2 regions of the Paenibacillus sp. MY03 genome follow, and region 2 is predicted to be linked to the other one. Evidence: predicted binding sites of a transcription regulator. Region 2 holds the regulator's gene; the other holds the start of a gene.
The links. The regulator CtsR, encoded in region 2, represses protease genes until heat stress. The targets are predictions, from matches to a motif close to ATGGTCAATAAAGGTCAAACA.
Positions count from the first base shown of each region.

Region 1: clpP (ATP-dependent Clp endopeptidase proteolytic subunit ClpP) is a predicted target of CtsR. The motif match lies at 2,004-2,024, and genes of this name have one in related genera.

Region 1 is NZ_MXQD01000055.1:45,413-57,844, forward strand. It holds gene B1748_RS30650 (hypothetical protein) at 1-1,184, shown strand, start outside; gene clpP (ATP-dependent Clp endopeptidase proteolytic subunit ClpP) at 1,308-1,889, opposite strand; gene B1748_RS30660 (glucosidase family protein) at 2,410-5,043, shown strand; gene B1748_RS30665 (sensor histidine kinase) at 5,182-6,927, shown strand; gene B1748_RS30670 (response regulator) at 6,939-8,561, shown strand; gene B1748_RS30675 (ABC transporter permease) at 8,760-9,665, shown strand; gene B1748_RS30680 (carbohydrate ABC transporter permease) at 9,682-10,560, shown strand; gene B1748_RS30685 (type 2 periplasmic-binding domain-containing protein) at 10,626-12,353, shown strand.
Region 2 is NZ_MXQD01000033.1:24,140-36,571, reverse strand. It holds gene B1748_RS22810 (ABC transporter ATP-binding protein) at 1-1,029, opposite strand, end outside; gene B1748_RS22805 (ABC transporter permease) at 1,026-2,708, opposite strand; gene B1748_RS22800 (extracellular solute-binding protein) at 2,714-3,841, opposite strand; gene B1748_RS22795 (LysR family transcriptional regulator) at 4,007-4,375, shown strand; gene B1748_RS22790 (LysR substrate-binding domain-containing protein) at 4,360-4,911, shown strand; gene clpC (ATP-dependent protease ATP-binding subunit ClpC) at 4,997-7,465, opposite strand; gene mcsB (protein-arginine kinase McsB) at 7,484-8,557, opposite strand; gene mcsA (protein-arginine kinase activator protein McsA) at 9,335-9,862, opposite strand; gene B1748_RS22770 (CtsR family transcriptional regulator) at 9,891-10,352, opposite strand; gene B1748_RS22765 (aldehyde dehydrogenase family protein) at 10,688-12,118, opposite strand; gene B1748_RS22760 (sensor histidine kinase) at 12,188-12,432, opposite strand, start outside.

The DNA of each region.
Region 1 (12,432 bases), on a different contig from region 2:
GTTCGGAGCATCACGAATTAGCCGTCAGGCTGGATGCCATTATCGAGGAACTGCTTGAGTATGTTCGCTTTCATGGCGGCTATGCCTTTGTACCGGCGATTCGAACCTATAATTTTAAGGGAATAGACAAAAACGACGGTCTGCTGCAATGGATTGCCGGTACGCGCAAAGATGTGTCCAACCTTGTTCTTGCGCTGGACAGCATGTCGAATGCGACGGAATGTATGTCGGATGTGATGTCGGTATGGTTAAGCGAAGAGCGTATTGAAGCGGCAGCGGCGGCGGAGCCGGACAACGGCGGAGCATTGTCGGAGACAGACGGCGCGGCGGTGCCTCGGGAGCGAACGGAGCGCGTCTTCGACGATAGCTTTGCTTATTCCTGGATTGGCAAACAGGCGCGGCTGGGCAGCTTGAATCGTTTTCCAGTTATTCCCGGCTCCTATCAATGGCCGACCTGGGGGCTTGCCTGGCAGACGTTCCCCGCCGCATACCTGATAGAGGGCGAGCAGCTTGCGTACCCCCGTTGGTTTGTAGACGATGGAGATAAGCATCGTACACATCCGGCGTTTGCAAAGGAAACATACTTAAGTCCTGCCCTGTTTAGAGAAAGCTGGTATCCCAATATCCAGATGCGCTGCACCCAGAAGGAGCGAGCCTTGATTATGTATCGCGGCATGCTTGGCGTCAATAATCGCGCCGCGGAAATTGCCGACGAGTGGATCGTGCATCGTTTTGCGGGAGAGGTCAGCGAGGAACGGGATGCCGAAGGAAGACGCTGGATCGTCCTCCATTATCGCAATGCGCAAGTCTTGTTTGCTTCTCTTCGCGGGATTTCGCATGAGCGGATTACTCGTTCCAAGGTTGACATTGAGATTATACATGAGGTGGATGAAGCAGGAGAGACCGTGCTAAAGTTAAGACAACAATTGTATGGCGACAAGCTGGATCTCGTTCAGCATCCTCAGCTTGAAGCCGGTTGGCTTGTCTATGTAATCGACGATGTGCGCGGCGACGATGACGCGCGAAAGTGGCTGCAGGATGTTTCCGTTGCGGACGACGTGTTCTGTGACGGCGAGGTGCCCCGAGAAATAGCATATTTGGAAAAGCGAAGGATCGCGTTGATGCATCGTGGCGAGCTAATGACGGAGCTTCTGGTCGATCCGCATGAGCTTTGTGGCAGATAAGATAGGCAGTATAGTATGATGGCTCCGGCGTTTGCAGGACTATAAAATAGTGTCGTTATAGAGAAAGAAAAAGAGAAGCAGACGAATAGTATCGTTGCTTCTCTTGTTTGCGCTTATTGCATATTAGATCCTCTCGATAACCTTATCGACGAGTCCGTATGCTTGCGCTTCGGCAGCGCTCATGAAGTAGTCGCGGTCGGTATCCTGTTCGATGCGGCTAAGCGGCTGGCCGGAACGTTCCGCCAGAATGTTGTTAAGCTTATCGCGCATCTTTAGAATGCGGCGGGCGCGGATCTCGATATCGCTCGCTTGGCCTTCGGCTCCGCCCAGCGGCTGGTGGATCATGACTTCGCTGTTCGGCAGCGCGTAACGTTTGCCCTTCGCGCCGGCAGTCAACAGGAAGGCGCCCATGGAAGCGGCCATGCCGACGCAGATCGTGGACACGTCCGGCTTAATATATTGCATCGTATCGTAAATAGCCATGCCAGCTGTAATGGAACCGCCAGGGCTGTTAATGTAAAGGGAAATGTCCTTCTCCGGATCTTCCGCGGCAAGGAACAGCATTTGCGCGATGATGGAGTTGGCGACTACGTCATTCACGCCGGAGCCAAGGAAGATAATGCGGTCCTTCAGCAGGCGGGAGTAGATGTCGTACGAGCGTTCCCCTCTGTTGCTTTGCTCAATTACCATAGGCACAAAATTCATTTTTAACCAATCCTCCTTAAGTGTTTGCGCAGCAAACGCATCTTCGTAAGCATAAACTCATCAAGAAACGATAAGTAGAAATTTCGTATTCCTATCATAACGGATTGTTTTCAAAAAGTCAAAGAAGGTCAAAATGGAAAAATGCTTCGCCCGAACGGCCGATTGATCTGGGCATGCAGGTCAAAAAAGTCCAAAAGAAATGATAAGATTTGTACTATCCGATACGTCCTTCGCGGCCTATAGTAGAGATATTGGTGTTAGCGCTTTCAGATGTGGATCAACAGGCGCAACCAACCGTTCATCCTTGGGATTATAGCATAAAATGCGAGTTCAAAAAGTTCGGTTCTCAGTACCGAGAAGATTGGATGAAGCTAGAACCTGAGGAGCGGAGCGTAGTGGAGGCTACGTGAGCACCGGAAGGTTCGGCTGAATTCAATATTCGACGTCGAGTCAGCTACAAGGATTACTTCGTAATGGGAAGCGTACTTTTTGAACAACCTCATAAAGGGGACTGGAAAAGATGAATGCGAAATTCGCGATAGAATGGAAGAAAGCGCCGATCGAGGGGGCTGTTACGGCGACCGTCGGCACGGTCGTTACGGCAATCGTACGGGGGAGCGGCAAGGCCGAAGAGGCTATCTTCTCCACGGACGGCGGTCCGGCGCGGCTGGAAGTAACCATTGAAACGGAAGACGAAACCGGCTCGCAGGGGATTCTGGTGAAGATCGATACGCCTAAGCATCCGTTCAGTTTTTTCCTAAGGGATGTCAACAAGGTTTATCCGATCTACATCCCCGCTTACGGAGTCGCCGTTACGCAAGTCGAAGACGATCGGACATACGGGCAAATCGAGCTCGACGTCAAGGCGTTGAACCTGATTACCGAGCTGCAACGGATCGAGGAAGAACCGGAAGAAACCTTCGAGAACGCCGCCGAACATACCCGGGAGCTCGCTTCGCAGACCTGGCTCGGGTTGTCGCGCGATATGCGGATTTTCGGCGTCGGGTTTCGCGGAGTCGGCGGAGAGGAAAGGCTGTGGGATTGGGTGCAGCCGAGATTTCACGGCTTCGAAGCGAAGCTGCCGGAAAACGAGGACAAGCCCGTCTGCTATCGATATATGCTTGGCCGAGGCGTCGGCTGCGTGGACGGCGTCTCCCGCAGGCTCGAGGACGGATCGCTCCCCATTCTGCACGCCTCGATCGTGGATAACGACGTTGTCTACGACACGGTATCCTTCGTTTCTTACGAAAGCAGCCCTTTGAAGGCCGATACGTTAAGGGGCACCCATTATTTGGCCGCCGACGGCTTCGGCCACTTTCATATGCTGACGGAAGAGCAGACGTCGCTGCGGGAACGGCTCCTTCCGGAGGAGATGAACCAGGCAGAGGAGACGGTGCTTTACTTCCGGGCGGTGGCCACGAATAAAGCCCGAGTGCCCAGATACGCCTGGTTCAAGAACGTCGTTCCCAACGCTTTCGTCTTAAACGACGACAAGCAATACGAGTTCGACGGAGGCAACGGGTTCGTCCGTTACTCGGAGAATCGGGTTTGCTGCGTATCCAAGCTGGGAGGACAACCGCTTGGAACGGAAGAGACGGCCGTTCTCCTGGCTCCGGGAGAGTCGATCGCTTTCGAATTCTACTTGCCCCACCGCCCGATCTCCGAGGAACGCGCCGAAAGGTTGCGGCGGCAATCTTTCGAAGAGAGATGGACGGAGTGTCGCGCTTTCTGGCTGGAGAAGCTTTCCCGAGCGGCGACGATCAAGCTTCCCGAGCCGCGGATCGAAGAGATGGTCAAGGCCGGATTGCTCCATCTCGATCTCGTCTCTTACGGCCTGGAGCCCGGCGGGACGATCGTTCCGACGATCGGCGTGTATACGGCGATCGGCTCGGAGAGCTCGCCGATTATCCAATTCATGGAGTCCATGGGTTGGAACGGCGTTGCGGAGAGGGCGCTGCGGTTTTTCTTGGATAAGCAGCACGAGGACGGCCTGATGCAAAACTACGGCGGATATATGCTGGAAACGGGAGCCGTGTTATGGAGCCTCGGAGAGCACTACCGTTATACCCGGGACGAAGCTTGGCTTCTTGAGATTAAGGATCGTCTGCTAAAGGCGTTCGATTATTTGGCGAAGTGGAGAGAACGCAATAAAACGGAGGAACTTCGGGGCAAAGGATACGGCATGCTGGAAGGGAAAACGGCGGATCCGGAGGACCCGTTCCGCTCCTTCATGTTAAACGGGTATGCGTATATGGGGATGAGCCGGCTGTCGGAGATGCTCGCGAACATCGATCCCGACCGTTCCGCGCGAATCGAAGAAGAGGCGCAGGCCATGAAAGAGGATATCCGGCAAGCTTTGTTCGTCGCGATGGGGAACTCCCCGGTCGTCCCTCTGGCCGACGGAAGCTGGGTGCCGACCGTTCCTCCTTGGGTAGAACACAGAGGACCGCTTTCCATTAACGGAGAAGGCGGCAAATGGCTGACGCACGGTTCGGTCGCCACTCGGGATTCTCTTCTCGGCCCGCTATATCTCGTCTTTCAAGAGGTCGTTGCTCCGGACGAAGCCGCGGCGGAATTCATGTTGAATTACCATCAGGAATTGATGTGTACGCGCAACGTCGCTTTAAGCCAGCCTTACTACAGCATTCATCCGTGGGTGCATCTGAAACGCGGCGAGGTTAAAGCGTTCCTGAAAGCCTACTATAACGGCTTCTCCGGATTGGCCGACCGGGAGACGTATACGTTCTGGGAGCACTTCTGGCACGCCAGCCCGCATAAGACGCACGAGGAAGGCTGGTTCCTCATGCAGACCCGTTGGATGCTTTACATGGAAGAAGGGGAGGATCGGTTGAACTTGTTGCCGGGAATTCCGAGCAAATGGCTGGAGCATGGCAATATCATCGAGTTGGACGGAATCGCGACTTATTTCGGAGCCGTCACGCTGAGCGTCGAATCGAATTTGGAGCAACATGAGATCGTGGCGAAAGTCGTCTGCCGGTCGGACCGAAAACCGAACACCGTGAGCATCCGGCTCCCGCATCCGGAAGGCGCGATTCCCTCTCGGATCGTAGGCGGAACTTACTGCCCTACAGGGCAAACCGTATTGATCGAACGATTCGACGGAAATGCCGAAATTGTGCTGCGATTCGATTAACGATGGCAAAAACGATGATATAATGACAGAAAAGGGACGCTGCTTACGTCTCTCTGAGCATGCAAGAAGAGATGTACGTTTTGTTTTCCGGGAGGTTATCGTATAAAAGCGAATAGCGTCGACACGATTAAAAAGAGGATGAAACTCCTCTTTTTTGGCTTACGCAATAAATTTATCCTGTTCAACACGATCATCGGCATCGTGTTTATTACCGTTTTAAGCGCTCTATTATCGCATTTCATGGAAAAGTACGCGAAGGAAAACATCAATCAGTACGTTACGAGCCTGAACGCGCAGATCAGCAACAGCATCGACCGCTACGTCGACGATATGCAGAAGGTGCTGATGATCCTCTCCGAGGACGCGAACCTCCCCGTGATCGCGGACAAGAAATTCGTCGGAACCTTCGAGGGGTATACGGCTTACAATCGTTTTTACGATAACATCCGATCGCTGATTTTTTTCAAAGGCTACAAATCGTTATCGGTCATCCTCTTCGACAGGCAGGAAATTCTGACGACGGATTTAAACGACGGCGAGGATTTCAAGTATATTCGCAATGCCCTGAATACGAACATGTACCGCGAGATCACCGATTCCGAGCAATCGATGGTACTGCTGCCGGGATTCTCCCTGTTGCCGGGCAAGGACAACAATACGTTATTCTCCCAGGCCATCAAGTTATGGGGCAACCTGCCCGGGGAAAAAGACTTCATGGTGCTGAGCGCCGACAAAGACCTGTTCTCGCAATTTCTCAACGGGGTCAACAACCAGGCATTCGACGATATTTTGATTACGACGGAGGACGGGAAGGTCATTTTCAGCCTGAATTCCGAAGTCTCGGCTTACGACGAATTCAGCAACAAGGACATCGGCCGGTTAGCCGAATTCGACACGCTTCATCTCCATGGGTCAAGCTATTACGCCAACGTTAAAAATTCCGCGACGACGGGCTGGTACGTCGTTTCTTTGATTAACCAAAACAAGATCGACAAACAAATCAACGATTCGAAAATCATCATCATGCTGACGGGAATCATCGTGATGGCCATCCTGATTCTCGCCGTTCATCTATTCGTGACGAGGAGCACGCGGGATCTCAAAAGGTTGTCCAAGACGATGAAAAACATAGAGAAATCGAACTACCAGATCCGAAGCGACATTAACCGGAACGACGAGATCGGCGATCTAAGCCGAAGCTTTAATGCGATGATCAAGAACGTGCTCGAGAACCAAGTGTTGCGCAACGAGGCCGAGATCAAAAGTTTGCAGGACCAGATCAACCCGCATTTCCTGTACAACACGCTCGACGCGATCAGCTCGCTGGCCATTAAACGGGATTACGTGCGAATCAACGGAATGGTGGAAAAGCTGGCCGATTTTTACCGCTACAATATGAACATCGCCAGCAATAACGTTGTGGAAATCGGAACCGAAATCCAACACGTCAAAAACTATCTTGAAATTATCCAAATTCGTTACGGCAGCCGTTTAAGCGTGATCTATGAGATCGACGAAGGAATGTCGGGCTACCGGACGATTCGGTTCACGCTTCAACCCGTCGTGGAGAACGCGATCAAACATGCGTTTAACGAAATGTCGATGGCCTGCGTCATTGAGATCAAAGCCTTCGAAACGGAGGATACGATCGTTCTGGAAGTGTCGGACAACGGAATCGGAATCGAGGAGTCCAAGCTTCGCAAGATCATGCAAGATATCGATGGAGAAGCCTTTTTGTCTCATTCCGAGACTCGCGGGGGCGTGGGACTGAAAAACGTGAACATGCGGTACAAGCTCTTATTCGGTGGCGATTACGGAATCTCGATCGAAAGCGCCAAGGGGAGCGGGACAAAGGTCGTCATTACCGGTCGCAAAATGAAATGAGGTGCATCCAGATGAAGGTCATGGTTGTAGACGATGAAGAATTGAGCAAGGACAAAATCGTTTATTTTTTGCACGGCAGCTCCGTTTCGTTCGAAAGCGTTTTAACGGCGGGCAACGGCAGGGAAGCGCTGGATTTGATCAAAGGCGGCGTAATTCCGGACCTGATCCTGACCGATATCCGGATGCCCGTCATGAACGGGTTGGAATTGATCGAGGCCGTAAAGGAAGAATATCCGGACATCCGGTTTATCGTGACCAGCGGTTATGCCGATTTCGACTACGCCGTCAAAGCGATGAAGCACGGGGTGACAGATTACGTGCTCAAGCCGGTCAAGGCCCAAGACCTCATTTCCGTGGTGGAGGCGATGCGGGACGCGATCGCGGCAGCCGGTCAGGCGAAAGAAGAGAGCATTCGGATCGAAACGGTCAGCCGGGAAAATCGCCGCATGGCGATGGAAAAGGAAATCTATCATCTGTTGACCGACAGACGGGACGATGAGGGCGAGAAAAAAGATGCGGTACGGGAATTCGCCATTTTGGGGCATGGCTCCTATCTCATTGCCTCGGTTAAGCTCCATGCCGGAGAACGACCGGTCGATGGCGAAGTTTACCTGGAATTGCGCAATCGATTCGACGATGAAACGGGACACGGCTGGATGATGGAAAATTACTTCGGCAAGGATACGTTCATTCTGATATTCGGCGGCGAGGACGAAAATCAGCTCGCCGACGCGGCGTCCAAGGAAGCGCATCGGCTTCGCGCGTCGCTCGGCGACCGGCACGGCTTGGCGGTTACGATAGGCATAAGCCGACCTTGCGGCGATCCGAGGACGGCTTACCGACAAGCCGCCATGGCGCTGAAAAACCGCTTTTGTTTCGGAACGGACCGCATCTTCCCGTATGCCGCGAACGAGGCTCGCAGCAATAGCGCTTCGCAATCGCTCGCGCTTAAATTCAAGCTGGCCGAACAAAGTCTGGAAAACAAAAGTCTTGCGAAAGCGATCGACCTTCTCCGCCATACCGCGGAGGATGTATTCGTACGTTCGCTAGCCGAATGCCGGGAAGAGATTTCGATCGACTACCTGTTTAACGAGTACGTTAACCTGGTCATCCGGTTCTGTTTGAAAAACGGCTACGATTTCGTCGATCGGATCGATCCGGACGTTCTATCGGGAAGAGCTCTGGACGAGCTCGAGGATCGCGAAGCGATCGTAAAGTCGATCGAGACGATGATCGAAAGATTGTTTCGTTCCGCTCCGGGATCGGAAGGAGGCGCCCTTCGGAATGCCGCTCTCCATTCGTCGGTCATCGATCAAATCATCGGTTACGTGTCCAGAAATATCGAGGAAGAGATCAACCTGCAGACGGTATCCGATAAATTCGCCATTAATCCTTCGTACCTTTCGCGCGTCTTTAAAGCCGCCACGAGTCAGAGCTTCGTCAAATACGTGACCGGGCTCAAGATCGATAAGGCGAAAGAACTGCTCGGGAACGGGGCGCTGGAAATCGCGGACATCGCCCACGGACTCGGATTTTCCGACCAACAGTATTTCAATCGGGTGTTCAAAAAAACGACGGGAACGACGCCGAGCGAATGGCGGAACAAGAGTAAAAAAAGTCCAAAAAACGCGTAAGATTCGTGCAAGATAAGCGGTTGTCCGATGCGTTAAAGTAGAAGTATAAGCAAGGCGCAATCGGCGAGAAGTCGAGTCCGTCACAAGTATCGCTTTAGAAGAGCCAAGGCGATGCGAGGAACGGCGGATTCTTCTCAGTTCATTGAGAAAGCGCTTACATTTTGGTTGAACTATTCTTTAAGTAAGCAGGTGAAAGGTATGAACAAGCTTTATCGTCAAAAATGGTTGATCGCGTTCGCGTTGCCCGGATTTCTGTTTTTTCTCGTGTTTTCCTATTTTCCGATGTACGGCATCGTCATTTCGTTCCAGGACTTCGACGTCTTCAAAGGCGTATTTCGAAGCGACTTCGTCGGATTCGATAATTTCAAAACGTTATTCGATATGCCCGATTTTAATAACGCGCTTCGGAACACGATCCTGATCAGCGCTTTGAAATTAATCCTGCTCTTCCCGGCGACGGTCGTTTTTGCTCTCCTGATCAATGAAATTAGTACGGGATGGTTCCGGAAATTCGTTCAGACGACCTCCTATTTGCCGTATTTCGTCTCTTGGGTCATCGCGGCGGGAATCTGGTACAAGCTCTTGTCCATCGACGGCGGAGTGGTGAACGACCTGCTCGTCTCCCTTGGAATCCTGAAAGAGCCATTTCATTTCATGGCCGATAAAGACGCTTTTTATCCGATCATTTTATTTACCGAGGCATGGAAAAACATGGGGTTTAGCGCGATTATCTTTATCGCGTCTCTGTCCGCGATCGACGTCCAGCAGTACGAGGCGGCCAAGATGGACGGAGCCAACCGGTTCAGGCAAATCTGGCACATCTCTCTTCCCGGCATCAAAAACACGATCGTGCTCATGTTCATTCTCAATGCTTCGAACCTGTTGAGGGCGGGTCAGGATCAAATGTGGACGATGTCGAACGTAACCGTTCAGCAGCAGGCCGAAATTCTGGATACGCTCGTTCTTCGTTACTTGAAGGATATGGGCTTAATGGGGTATTCGATCGGAACGGCCATGGGCATCTTCCAAGCCTTTATCGGCCTGGTCTTGTTCATCGTGTGCAATTATTTGGCGAAAGCCGCCAAAAGCGATTCCATCCTATGATTACGGAGGCAAGGCTATGAACAAACGAAAACCAGACCTGTTCGCCGTGGTCAACGGCCTGGTCATGCTGCTCTTCACGCTGGCCTGCATTTATCCGTTCTACTACGTCTTGATCGTTTCCCTTAACGATCCGCTGGACGCGCAGCGCGGAGGGCTCTATCTGTGGGTAAGGTCTTTCTCCTTCGAAAATTATAAAGCGATTTTCCAAACGTCGGAGCTGTTGAACGCCTACCAAATTACGTTGTTCCGGGTCATCGTCGGGTCCGTCCTGCATTTGCTCCTTACCGCGATGTTCGCTTTTGCCCTAACGAAGAAGCACTTCGTATTCCGCAAATTCCTGACTTGGTGGATGTTGATTCCGATGTATTTCTCCGGCGGTCTTATCCCGACTTACGTCGTTATGGATATGCTGGGTTTGGTCAACAACGTTATGGTTTACGTGTTGCCCCATTTGCTCGCGACCTTTCATATTTTGATTTTGCGAACCTTCTTGAACGAACTTCCGGCCGCATTGGAAGAATCCGCGGTTATCGACGGAGCGAGCGATTTTTCCCTTTTCTGGCGAATCGTCGTTCCGTTGAGCACGCCGGTGCTGGCGACGGTTGCGCTGTTTATCGGGGTATTCCACTGGAACGATTGGTTTTCCGGATTTACCTATATGACTAGCGAAGACCTTTGGACCGCCCAGAACGTGCTGCTGAAAATCATTCAAACCAACGAAGCGTCCAACATCGCGTCTATTTCCAAGATGGATGCGGGCTTCAAAGCGACCGTGACGGCAGAGTCGGTCAAAATGGCCATGCTGGTCATCACGACGGTTCCGGTTATCGTCGTCTATCCTTTTCTACAGAAGTACTTCGTCAAAGGCATGATGTTAGGTTCGGTCAAAGGTTAATCGGACAGGCGATATGAGTACCTAACGGTATTTATATATAATGAAATCAAAAGGGAGAGGTTAGCATGACGATGAAAAAGAAAATGTTGGTTTCGCTGGCTACGCTGGCGTTGGCGACTTCCAGCGTTCTGGCCGGCTGCGCCAAAACGAACGATGCGCCCAAAGCGTCCAGCCCCGAGGCGTCTTCGTCCGGACAACAGGCGACCGCTTCGGCCGCGCCCCCGGAGGAAGCGCTTCCGTCGGAGCTTACCGTTTCCATGTTCAACTGGGGATGGCCGACCGTCGAAGAATCGAAGGACAGAATCGGACCCGTGCTTGCGAAAGAACTGGGCTTCAAAGTGAATCTAAACGTATTCAAAGTAGGAAGCTCCGACGAAGCGGACAAGAAGCTTCAGTTGTGGGCGGCCACGAAAGCGGCTGACATGCCGGACATCTTAATGACGACAAGCTCCACGCTGGCGGCGCAAACGATCGATGCGTTAGGACGAAACGACATTCTGTTGGACTGGAACGAGATCCTGGACCGGATGCCGACGTATAAAGCCCAGGTTAGCCAACTGCTGCCGTTAAACAAAGATGTGGAGACCGGGAAGCTGTTCCGCGTGCCCCAGGGATATGAATCGCCGAAGGGGACCAAGCCGGCTACCGCGCCGCTCATTCGGAAAGATTGGCTCGACGAGCTTGGCCTGCCCGTACCTAAGACAACGGACGAATTGCGGGATACGTTGATCGCGTTCAGGGATAACATCAAGCTGCCCGACGGGCAGAAGGTCATTCCTTCGATCGACTTCGGAGAGATGTTCTGGAACAATAAGTACATGTTCGATAATCCGGAATACTCGTATGCGGGCTCCGGCAACATTACGGTTGGTCTGAACGATTGGTTTACGGATAAAACAGACGGTAAAGTCAAACGGCATGACATGGTTTTTTCGGATAATCTGTTCGAGTTTCTTGCCTATTACAACTCGCTTTTCAAAGAGGGCTTGATCGACAAGGAAAGCTTGACGATGAAGTACGGACAATATATCGAGAAGGCGTCCAGCGGCCGAGTGGGATTGTTCGGAACATGGGGCACGCACGTCATGACGGTCAACGATAGTTTGGCGAGCGTGGATCCGGACGGTTTGTTCGTCGGAACGACTGTGTTCAGCAGTAAAACGAACCCATCGCTTGACCCGACGTTTATTAAGAAAGCCCTGTTGGGAGTCAACTCGTACTGGATTATTAAAAAGAGCATCAGCGATGAAGATCTGAATGCCTTTATCAAGTTTATGGAATACACGATGGGAGAAGAGGGCTGGAAGTTGACCACCTTCGGAGAAGAAGGAAAGGATTGGGAGTACGATGCGAACAATAAAATCGTAGATACCCAGGCCAGCATCGAAAAGTTCAACGGAAGCCTGGTCGCGAAAATTCCGGAAGGGATCTATTATTACAGCCCTTCTCCTAACTTTGATCTTCAGGTCAAATACTATGCTCCGACCGCGTATGACGAAAGGCCGGACGTCGTAGAAACGTTAAAAAATATGGGTTATGTCGAAGGCGAACCGGTCTATAGCTATATAACCGATAAAGCCCCGTACGTCCTCCCGGGACCGATCGAACTGAAGAAGGGCGCAGGTTACGCGACCCGCTGGAAAGACATGGTCGTGTCCGGCGTGCTTGCGAAATCCGAGGATGAAATCCGGGACATTATCGCGAAGTGGCAGGAAACGGAAGTAAAACTGGGGTACGAAGAGATTTCGGAAGAAAGAACGAACAATTTGAAAACGGTTCCTGATTTGGAATAAGTTTATGATTCAGATGCGGAGTTTCTCCAAGCGAATAAAATCCGAATATCCGCATCGGGGCTGCGCCCGGACAATAACG
Region 2 (12,432 bases):
TTCCTCCGTCAGAACCAGATCCTCCGGACGGAATAGCAGCTCCATGGCGGAGCCGACCTGCGCATCCGCAGCTTCCGTGCCGGATATGCCGAATATCGAGCCGTCCGAAGGCAAACGGATTGCCGTGCCTCCCGACGTACCTTCCTTCGTGCCCTGCAGCCGGTTGATCGCGCCCAGCAATGAAGCGGCATGGCGGCTGGCGGGACGACTGAAGCATTCCTGCGGCGTTCCGATCTGATCGATATTGCCCTTGCGCATAATGAGCAGCCGATCCGCCATCGAGAACGCCTCTTCGGGATCATGGGTGACATGGAACACGCTTGTACCCAAGCGGCGGAACAAATAGGCCATCTCCGCGCGCATCTCGATTCGCAGCCTCATGTCCAGATTGGACAACGGCTCGTCAAGCAGAATCAGCTTGGGACGGGTCGCAAGCGCGCGTGCAATGGCGACGCGTTGCTGCTGCCCGCCCGACAATTGCGGCGGCAGCCGATGCGCCAGACCTTCCAGCCGCATCAGCTTCAGCAATTCGCTTACCCGTTCCCGCTTCTCTTCTTTGCTTAAGCGGTGAAGGCCGTAGGCGATATTGTCCTCCACATTCATATGAGGCCACAGCGCATAATCCTGAAACACCATGTTAATGCCGCGTTTCTCGGGCGGCATCATCGTCTGGGGAGAAGCGATTACCTTGCCGCCCAGCCGAATTGCGCCTCCGTCCGGCTTGGCTAGGCCGGCCACCAATTGCAGCAGCGTCGACTTGCCGCAGCCGGAGGGCCCCAGCACGCTTATGATTTCCCCTTCCTTCATCTGGAACGAAATCCCGTCCAACGCCCGGAAAGCGCCATATTGCTTGGATACGTCTTGCATGTCCAGCAATACCGAAGCCTGGTCCTTCTCCTTTCCGGCGGAAACCCCGGCAGCATCTTTTGCCGATACCGGAGCCAGAGATGCCGCCGGTATCGACGCGGCCCCCGCCTGAACGGCAGCAGCGCCCGTGAACACCGAAGACAATCGCGACTTGATATTCATGAACGCGCCTCCTTTCTTCTGAACAACAGTTCAATAACCAATATAATCGCCACCACAACTCCGCCTCCCAATATCGTTGCCGCCGACGCATAACCGAAGCGCATATCCTCGAACGACTTGTTGATCGCTACAGGGAATGTGATGTAATTGGGCGGGAACAATACCGAATTGACCGCGAGATCAAACACGCTGGCGCCGAATGCCGCCAACCCCGCGGACAGCAGCGCTCCCCGCATCAGCGGCAGCAATATGCGCCTGATCCGGCGCAGTAGCGAATCGCCTTGCAAACCTGCCGCATGAAGAAAGGATTGCGGCACCTTGGCCATCGCCCCTACCATAATCCGCGTAATGACGGGGATCGCTCCTGCAATCGCCGCAAGCACCAGAATGGCCGGTTTGCCGTACAACAGCAAGCCCAGCGGTTCCAGCCAGCGCTGATTCCATACAAAAATATATCCGATGCCGAGCACGACGCCCGGTACAGCCAGAGTGACAAGCGACAGCACCTCAATGCCGCGCCGGAACCGGAACTGCGAATACGTCAACACAAAGGCAACCAACAAACCAACAACAAGCCCGATAACAGCCGCGGATGCCGCGATCATAAGCGAACGCCCGAGACCATGCAGCAGCTGGAAGCCGCCATCGAACAACGCCGCATAGTTGGCCAGCGTCAGGTTTTCCGCCTTTACGCCGCCTCCCTGCGCTTGCATAAACGACATCATCAGACTTGAGCCGATCGGAATACCAATGGTGACAAGCAGGAAAACGATGTTGCCTGCAGCAAGCAGCCAGCGGTATTTGCCAGCCTCCTTCGGCGCGGAAGGCACCGCGCCGCCCGACATAAAGTCGAAGCGGGAACGGCGCATGGCCGCATACTGCAGCAGCATCGCGACGCTGATCAGCAGCACCAGATAGAAGGACAACACGCCCGCCATATCGAACCGAATGGGCGATGTATACAGAGCCGAATAGATGGAATACGGCAACGTCGGGAAGCGGTAGATAGCCGCAATGGAAGAAGGCAGACCGAAGTCGCCAATCGTGTCCATAAATACCAGCGCCGCTCCGGCCAGCAGCGCCGGCAGCAGCAGCGGCGCCTGAATCGTTGCCCACACCTTGATCGGCGAAGCGCCGCCCAGCCTGGCCGCATCCGACAACTGCTGCACCTTCCATTCCATCGCCGCTTTCATACTGAGGTAGGCGAGCGGGAATTTGCTCAAGGTCATGATTACAATCAGCCCGGCGGGCTGGAATACCGCACCCGGCACCCAGTCCCAACCGAACAGGTTTACGGCCAGCCCTTGCTGCGCCGAAAACATAACCCAGCCTTGCGCCAGAATAAATGAAGGCATGATTAGCAGCAACCAGACGGCCGCATCAAGCAAGCCGGCAGTGGGGAAGCGCCAGGTCGATCGAACCGTGGCCAGCACGCCGCCAAGCAGCGTGCCGATCAGAGTGGTGCCGATACCCAGCAGCAACGAGTTTTCGAGCGACTTTTGCCATAACGGCCGTTTAAATATTTCAAGGAGCAGACTAAGATCGCCTATAACCCAATTCCCGAAAAAAACGCCGGGCAACAATACTTGAATGACCACCGCCAGGAGCGGGTACAGGACCAGAATCAGCAGCGCGATGCTGACCAGCCAACCAAGCCGTTCATTCGTAAGCCTGAACATGGCCGTTACTTAACCGCTTTGTCGGCAAACCATTGTTTGATTTCCGCTTCATGCTGCGACGCCCACGCGGCATCCGCGGCAATCAGCTTGGCGTTCGCGGCGCGGTCCGGTCTCGCCATCACGCCTTGGGCAGCGGGATCGAAGTAAGCTTCTTCGCCTTCATCAACAAGCTTTTGTTGCGTTTTGGCATCCAGCAGGAATTCGATAAACGCTTTGGCTGCATTCGGGTTTTTCGTATTTTTCTGAATAGCGGCTACGCGCACGGATGCCGGAGCGCCTTCTTCAGGCCAAATGATGCCGATCGGCTCGTTATTGTTAACCATGCTGTACGCATTCGATTCTTGCAAAGCTGCCAGCTTCACTTCACCGCCGGACAATGCTTGCACGATCTGCGGATTTTTCGGAAAAACGCGCAAGCCGTTGTTGAACCAGCTGTCGAAAAACGCGTTGCCTTCTTCTACTCCGCCGGCTTTGTCGAAGAGCGCCGCAACAAACGGATATGCCGGAGCCGCGATGGCAGGGTCGGCTGTTGCGATTTGGTCCTTGTATTCCGCTTTGGCGAAGTCAGCCCAAGTTTTTGGAGCCGTCTCTTCGGTATAGAAGTTTTTGTTGTATACGATGATGCCGGAAGCATGAGCGCCGGTAGGGAAATATGTTTTGTTCTCGGGAATGTACGCTTTGAAATCTTCGGCAACCTGCGACAGATTTTCCGGCTCCCAGCCTTCCAGCAGTTGCCCTTGCAGACCCAAGCCGTGAATGGACGGCATCATGTCCGCCCAGACGATGTCCCAATGAGGATTGCCTTTTTCCGCTTCGATTCTGGACATGATCTCCGCGCCGTTGCCCGTTACGAGCTCTACATCGTACCCGGTTGCTTCCTTGAACATATCGGCGATGATGGCGTCAAAATCGTTAAGGTACACAACAAGCTTGCCTGCATCTTCAACAGCCGGCTCTTCCGTTGCAACTGCCTCCGTAGTTGGCGCTACAGTCGGCGACGGAGCTGCCCCGGATCCCGACTTATTGCCGTTTTCCGCACCATTATTGCCTCCGCATGCTGCAAGTACAGTCAACATAGATATCAGCACTATGCCTGTCGTTACTCTTTTCCATTGAATCGGATAAACGTTCATTCGTTTTTCTCCACCTTTTCGTCAGCAGTTTTTGCTTACACGGTTACTTTATCAACGAAAAATCAACGACAGATTAGAGAAAGATTAAACCATTGTTAAATAAACTTTAGAAATATTGAAATATATATAGATAAAATGTATATTCGGATGGGATGAGGTGATGATATGACCATTCAACAATTAAAAGTGTTATTGGAAATATGCAAAGGCAAAACATTGCTGGAAACGGCGGAGAAGCTGGGACTCACCCAACCTACGGTCAGCTTCCATTTGCGCAAGCTGGAGGAGGTACTGGGACTCGAGCTGGTGCGCAAGACGTCGCGGAAGCTCCGGCCCACGGAAGCCGCGCTGGAGCTGCTCCCCTATATTCGTCGCATCGTGTTCCTTGGCGGCGAGCTGGAAGAGCATGCCGCGCAGTTGCATAAAAGGGGCGGCGGACGATTAAAGCTTGGCGCTAGCTATACGCCGGCCACCTATCTGCTGCCTGCTTCTCCGCCTTCCAGGAGGAGTACCCGAGTATTCAGCTGCAGCTGACCGTCAAAAAGGCAGGCACCATTATGGCCATGCTGCGCAATTACGAGCTAGATGCCGCGGTTGTGTCGCTTCCGAATTCGCCGGAACCCGGCTTGTCCCTACAGCCATTGTTGGAGGATGAGCTGCGGCTTGTTGTCGCTCCCGGCCATCGACTGTCGGGCCGGCAGGAGATAGAAGCGGAGGATTTGCAAGGGGAGCGGCTGCTGCTGCATGAACCCGGTTCTACCTCCCGCACGCTGACGGAGGAATGGATGAACCAGACGGAAATAATATTCAACCAGTCCATGGAGCTCGGCGCCATCGAAACGATGAAGGAAGCGGTCAAGTGCAGCCTGGGTATCGCGGTGCTGCCGGAGCGCAGCGTCATTAAAGAGGTGGCGGCAGGCGAGCTGATCCAGTTCCGATTGCCGAATTACCGTAATTGCCGCTATATCTCGTTCGTCTGCCGTGCCGAAGAGCAGCTCCCGCATAATGCCCGCTTGTTCTCCGACTTTATAACCAACCATTTTGGGGAACAAAAGTCCCCGCAGACATGAAAAAAGCATCCTCGTTTGCAGAGGATGCTTTTCTTTCTCATTGCCGTCATCGTCATCGATCAACGATGATTCGACTTGCCATTTTTTATTTCGTAGTCGGCTCTTCTTCCTGCGTTTCAGCCGGCTGATGCAGATGTTTCGTAACGACCAACGCCCCATCCTTCTCGTCGATAACGAAGGTATCGCCCTTCTGGATGAGACCCATCAGCAGATCCTCGGACAGACGGTCCTCGATATGCTTCTGGATCGCGCGGCGCAGCGGACGCGCGCCGTATTGCGGGTCGTAGCCTTCCTTGGCAAGGAAGTTCTTCGCCGTTTCCGTCAGCGTGAAGTCGACTTGTTGCTCCTTCAAGCGTTTGCGCAGCTCGTCGGACATCAGCGTCACGATCCGGGCAATATGCTCTTCGCCGAGAGAATGGAAGACGATGGATTCGTCGATCCGATTCAGGAACTCCGGACGGAAGCTCTTCTTAAGCTCCGCCATCACTTTGTCCTTCATCACGATGAAGTCGCGGCCCGCATCTTGTACGGCGGTGAATCCGAGCGACGAGTTTTTCTTGATTTGATCCGCTCCAACGTTGGACGTCAGGATGATTAGCGTGTTGCGGAAGTCGACGACGCGGCCTTTGGAATCCGTCAAACGTCCATCCTCGAGCACTTGAAGCAGAATATTGAATACTTCCGGATGGGCTTTCTCGATCTCGTCAAGCAATACGACGGAATACGGCTTGCGGCGAACCTTCTCGGTCAACTGGCCGCCCTCTTCGTAGCCGACGTAACCCGGAGGAGCTCCGACCAGTCTGGATGTCGAATGTTTCTCCATGTACTCCGACATATCGATGCGGATAACCGCATTTTCGTCGCCGAACATGGCTTCCGCTAACGCGCGGGCCAGCTCTGTCTTGCCGACGCCCGTAGGACCAAGGAAGATGAACGAGCCGATCGGGCGCTTCGGATCCTTGAGTCCGGCTCTTGCGCGGCGAATCGCGCGGGATACCGACTTCACGGCTTCCTCTTGACCGATTACGCGGTCATGAAGAATTTCTTCCATCTTCAGCAGGCGCTCCGTCTCTTCTTCCGCCAGCTTGCTAACCGGGATGCCGGTCCAGCTCGCTACAACTTGAGCGATATCCTCGGGCGTAACCTCGGAATCGGTGCGGCCTTGCTTTTCTTTCCACTGATTTTTCGTGACGTCCAGCTCTTCGCGAATCTTCTGTTCCGTATCGCGTAGCGCGGCCGCTTTCTCGAACTCCTGGCTTTGGACGGCAGCGTCCTTCTCCTTGCGGATATCCTCCAGACGGTTCTCAAGCTGCTTGAGATTCGGCGGTACGGTATAGGAATTCAGCCTTACCTTGGAGCTCGCCTCGTCGATCAGATCGATCGCTTTGTCCGGCAGGAAACGGTCTGTAATGTAACGATCCGACAGCTTAACCGCTTGCTCGATGGATTCATCCGTAATTTTCACGCGGTGATGCGCCTCGTACCGATCGCGCAAGCCGTGGAGAATTTGGATCGCTTCCTCGACGGAAGGCTGGTCGACCGTGATCGGCTGGAAGCGGCGTTCTAACGCGGCATCCTTCTCGATGTACTTGCGGTATTCGTCCAGCGTCGTCGCGCCGATGCACTGCAGCTCGCCGCGGGCAAGCGCCGGCTTCAGAATATTGGAAGCGTCGATCGCGCCCTCCGCGCCGCCTGCTCCGATGAGCGTATGAAGCTCGTCGATGAACAGGATGATGTTGCCCGCTTGACGGATCTCATCCATGATCTTCTTGAGACGATCCTCGAATTCGCCGCGGTATTTGGTACCGGCGACGACGGAGCCCATATCCAGCGTCATCACCCGTTTGTCGCGCAGCGTCTCGGGAATTTCGTTGGCGATGATTTTTTGCGCGAGTCCTTCCGCGATCGCCGTTTTGCCGACGCCCGGCTCGCCGATGAGAACCGGATTGTTTTTGGTCCGGCGGCTAAGCACTTGGATAACGCGCTCAATCTCTTTGCTTCGACCGATGACCGGATCGAGATTGCCTTCCTTCGCATAAGCGGTCAAATCTCTCGCGAGTCCATCCAGCGTCGGCGTGCTGACATTGGCAGGCGTGCCGTGGTTGCTGGATACCGCTTCGCTGCTGCCAAGCAGCTGCAGCACTTGCTGACGCGCTTTGTTCAGGCTGATGCCGAGGTTGTTCAGCACGCGCGCCGCCACGCCTTCGCCTTCGCGGATGAGGCCGAGCAGAATATGCTCCGTTCCAACGTAAGTATGGCCCAGCTTGCGGGCTTCATCCATCGACAGCTCGATGACCTTTTTGGCGCGCGGCGTGTAAGCGATGTTGTTCGGTTGTTCCTGTCCGCGTCCGATGAGCGCTTCGACTTCATCCTGAATTTTCTCGAGACCGAGACCAAGCCCGATCAGAGCCTTCGCCGCGATGCCTTCGCCTTCGCGAATGAGACCGAGCAAAATATGCTCCGTTCCGATATTGTTATGGCCTAGCCGCACCGCTTCTTCTTGAGCCAGTGCGAGCACCTTCTGCGCACGTTCCGTGAATCTTCCAAACATCATATTCCTGCACCCCCATGATCAATCTTGGATTTGAGCAACCTTCAGTTTCTCCCGAATGAGCTCGGCGCGTCTTACGTCGCGTTGCTCGGTACTCATCTTCTCATTAAAAGTCTGCTGCAAATAACCTGGCTGAGTCATGACGAGCAGCTCGTTGAGCACCTGCGGCGTTACGTCCGGCAACAGCTCCAGATCGACGCCGAGACGAACATCCGACAGCCTCTGCGCGGCTTCCTTGGAGTCCATGATAACCGCGTGGGACAGAATGCCGAAGGAACGTTTGACGCGATCCTCCGTTCGCAGTCTGGACTCCGCCAGAAGACGTTTGCGCGCCGCCCGTTCATGCTCGATAATCTGTTTGGCTACATCATGCAGATTATCGATGATTTCCGCTTCGGACTGACCGAGCGTAATTTGATTCGAGATCTGGAACAGATTGCCTAACGCTTCGCTGCCTTCTCCATAGAGGCCGCGAACGGCAAGACCGACTTGCGTTACGGCAGTCAGAATCCGGTTAATCTGCTGAGTCAATACCAATGCCGGCAGATGCATCATGACCGATGCCCGAATTCCCGTTCCGACGTTGGTCGGACAGGTGGTCAGATAACCGCGCTTCTCGTCGAAGGCATAATCCGCCACTTCTTCATAAATATCGTCAATTCCGCTTGCCAACGCCCATGCTTCGCCGATTTGGAAACCGGGATATAAACATTGGATGCGCAGATGGTCTTCTTCGTTAATCATAATGCTGACGGATTCGTTCTCGCTGAGCACGACGGCCCCGCCGCGAGACTCGTTCGCGAGATTCGGGCTGATAAGATGTTTCTCCACGAGCACTCGTTTGTCCAACTCGCTAAGCTCGGATAACAGCAGCGTCTCGAAGGAGCCTACTTCGTCCAGCTTGCCCGACTTGCTGACATCCGCCAGCTGCTCCAGCACTTCATTCGCCTGGGCGCTCGTAGCGAGCATCGGGAACGGCTGCTTCCGCAAATTGCGGGCCACTCGCACCCGGCTGCTGATCACGACGTCGGAGTCCGGACCCAATGTCCGCATCCAGTCGCTCAGAGCGTCTTGGGAGAAGCGATGTACTGTCAACCCCTTCACACCCTTTCTTTAAAGGTGGTTCAAAAGCTCCGACTGCCATTACGTTGTTACTTCAGGGAAGCTTACTCGACGTCGATTTTTGAACTCAGCCGGTCCTTCCGGTTCTCACGTAGCTCTGCTACGCTCCGATCCTCAGGCCTCGACTTCGTCCAACCTTCTCGGTACTGCCAATCGAACCTTTTGAACTTTCATTTTGTGGTGGTTCAAAAGCTTCAATCGTCATTACGATGTTATTTCAGGAAGCTTATTCGACATCGAATTTTGAACTCAGCCGGTCCTTCCGGTTCTCACGTAGCTCTGCTACGCTCCGATCCTCAGGCCTCGACTTCGTCCAACCTTCTCGGTACTGCCAATCGAACCTTTTGAACTTTCATTTTGTGGTGGTTCAAAAGCTTCAATCGTCATTACGATGTTATTTCAGGAAGCTTATTCGACATCGAATCTTGAACTCAGCCGGTCCTTCCGGTTCTCACGTAGCTCTGCTACGCTCCGATCCTCAGGCCTCGACTTCGTCCAACCTTCTCGGTACTGCCAATCGAACCTTTTGAACTTTCATTTTGTGGTGGTTCAAAAGCTTCAATCGTCATTACGATGTTATTTCAGGAAGCTTATTCGACATCGAATCTTGAACTCAGCCGGTCCTTCCGGTTCTCACGTAGCTCTGCTACGCTCCGATCCTCAGGCCTCGACTTCGTCCAACCTTCTCGGTACTGCCAATCGAACCTTTTGAACTTTCATTTTGTGGTGGTTCAAAAGCTTCAATCGTCATTACATCTCCGCGATCTTGCGTTCCAGCTCTCGGATTTCGTCGCGCAGAGTTGCCGCGCTTTCGAATTCCTCTTGCTCGATATGGGTATGCAGATCCTTGCGCAATCGTTCGATCTCGCGCCTGCACTGGATAAGGCCTCCCGAACGTTTCGGAATTTTACCGTTGTGCGTCGTGCTGCTGTGCACCCGCTTCAGAAGCGGATCCAGACGCTCCGAGAATGCTTGGTAACAGGAGCTGCAGCCGAATCGGCCGATCTTGCTGAATTGCGTGTACGTTAGACCGCATTCCTCGCAGCGTATCGGCTGCTGAGGAGCACCGGACAAAGCCGATGCCGAGTTGCCTATTGCATTAAAGTCCAGCAGTCCCGATAACAGGCTGTGGATGGAGAAGCTGTTTGGTGAACCCGGAATGCCTTCGCCCCGTTCGCGGGCGCAGCCTTCGCAGATGTGGAATTCCGTCTTCTCGCCGTTTACGATTTTCGTAAAATGAAGCGTAGCCGGCTTCTTGCCGCATTCTTGGCAATACAAAGCTTCGGTCCCTCCCTTCCGCTATTCCCTATTTGGCTAGCAATGAGATGAGCATCGCTCTCAACAGCCTTGCGCGAATCTCATCCCGCATAGGCAGCACCAGGGCAATTGTGTCCCGATGGATCGCCGCCCGCAGCAGATTCGACTCCCTTACTGTAATCATACCCGCTTCATGCAGCTGATAAATCAGGCCCTCCGCGGCGCTTTGGTCGACGCTGTCGCCAATCGTTCGTTCAATATGGTACTGAAGGTTCTTGAGTGCGGGCAGATCGACTCGCTGAATGCGGATGTAACCGCCCCCGCCCCGCTTGCTCTCCACCATGTACCCCTTCTCCAGCGTAAAACGCGTGCTGATTACGTAATTGATCTGGGAAGGCACGCAAGAGAAGCGGTCGGCAAGATCGTTGCGTTGAATCTCCACCGCGCCTTCGTCGCTGCCGTCAAGCATTTGTTTGAGGTGATGTTCAATGAGATCGGAAATATTACGCAAATCACCAACCTCCCTGAGTATCGTCTTCAGAAAGCCAAATCCCCCGATACTTACCTTTGCAGAGCATCAGGACAGTTAAGTGTCAACTCGTTGACTTTGACTTTCTTTGACTTTAGTTTTATTATACTCAAAAAATCCCGAGGGTCAAGATGGAATGTTTAAATTTTCTGACTACTTGCATGTATCATCCTGACCATCTCGCTAAACGACCCAAACTTCCTATATTTGAACAAAAAATAGAGCCAGAGCACACCTCTATATATGTAGCTTGGTGCGCTCTGGCCTTATTTATACTATGAGACCCTAGTCCGGCCTGTTTTTCGGGGACATGGAATTCACCAAATTTGGCGATTCACGACGATCAGCTTCATCTCCGTCATTTCCTGCACGGCATACTTTACGCCTTCGCGGCCCGTGCCGCTTTCCTTGACGCCTCCGTAAGGCATATGATCGACTCGGTACGTCGGAATGTCGTTAATGATGACGCCTCCGACATGCAGTTCGTCCGCCGCTCGCAGCGCAAGGCCGATATCGTTTGTAAAGATGCCCGCTTGAAGTCCAAATCGGGAATCATTGACCGCGGCGATCGCTTCGTCCATGCTGCTAACCTTGCCGATGTTGACCACGGGAGCGAACAACTCCATGCATTTGACCTTCATGTCCTCAGCCGTGTCGACCAGCACCGTCGGCTCCAGAACGCCTTCGCGAAGTTTGCCACCGGCAATTAGTCTGGCTCCGTTCTCCAAGGCTTCCCCGATCCAAAGCAAAGCCCGTTCGGTCTCAACCGGTGCAATCATGGCTGAGACATCCGTATCCTTTTCCAGCGGGTTGCCGATCTTTAGTCCCATCACAGCCAGGCGCATACCCTCCACGAACCTCTCGTACACATCGTCATGCACATAAATCCGTTGCAGCGAGATACATACCTGCCCTTGATTCGAGAACGCGCCCATGACACATCTCGGAATTATTTTCTCCACATCGGTATCGCGGTCGATGATAAGCGCCGAGTTGGAACCTAGCTCCAGCGTGACGCGCTTAAGTCCGGCCTTCGCACGCAACGCTTTGCCCACCTCCGGACTCCCCGTAAACGTCACCATCGCCACGCGGTCATCTTCCACGATGGCATTGCCGACGACGCTGCCCGCTCCCGTAACGACATTAAGCGCCCCAGACGGCAGGCCAGCCTCATGAAACAAATCCGCGATCAGATAAGCAGAGAGCGGTGTCTGACTCGCTGGCTTCAGCACGACCGTATTGCCGGCGGCCACGGCCGGTCCGACCTTGTGCGCCACTAGATTCAACGGGAAGTTAAATGGCGTGATGGCGCCGATAACGCCCAGCGGCTCGCGAACGGTATAGGCCAGCCTTCCTTCGCCGCCCGGCGCCGCGTCCAGCGGGATCGTCTCTCCGTACAGTCGCTTGGCCTCCTCGGCAGCGAACTTGTACGTTTGTACCGTCCTGTCTACCTCGGCAAGCGCGTACTTGAGGGGCTTTGCCGCCTCCAGCGCGATGATCCGGGCGGCTTCCTCCCTGCGCTCTCCCAGCAGTGAGGCTACCCGCTCCAGAATCGACGCCCGCGCATGGGCGGGCATCGCTCGCATCGAATGCCGTGCGGCGTATGCGGCAGCGATCGCTTCGCCAGTTTCCGCGCGGCTCGCCATTGCGACCTCCGCGATGATCTCTCCCGAATGCGGCGCCCTCAACTCTCTATAAGCTGCAGCCTCTCGCCGCCGACCGCCGATCCATAACGACCTTCTTTCCATCTCATCCGCCTCCTTACTCTTGTTGCATTATATCACAAGCATTGAATAACGAAGGCGCCCGATACGTTCCTACAATTTAAAAAATGGATTAAAAGGGAGAATGTTGACTTGTTTGCCCGATTCAAGCGGCAGACTCACGGTAAACGTTGTTCCCGCGCCTGACCGGCTTTCCACGCCGATCGTTCCGCCATGCTGATGGACAATACGCTGCACGATGGATAGACCAAGTCCCGTGCTGCCGGACTTCCTTTCTCTCGCCTTGTCCGCGCGGTAGAAACGATCGTAGATGAACGGCAGATGCTCCTCGGGGATGC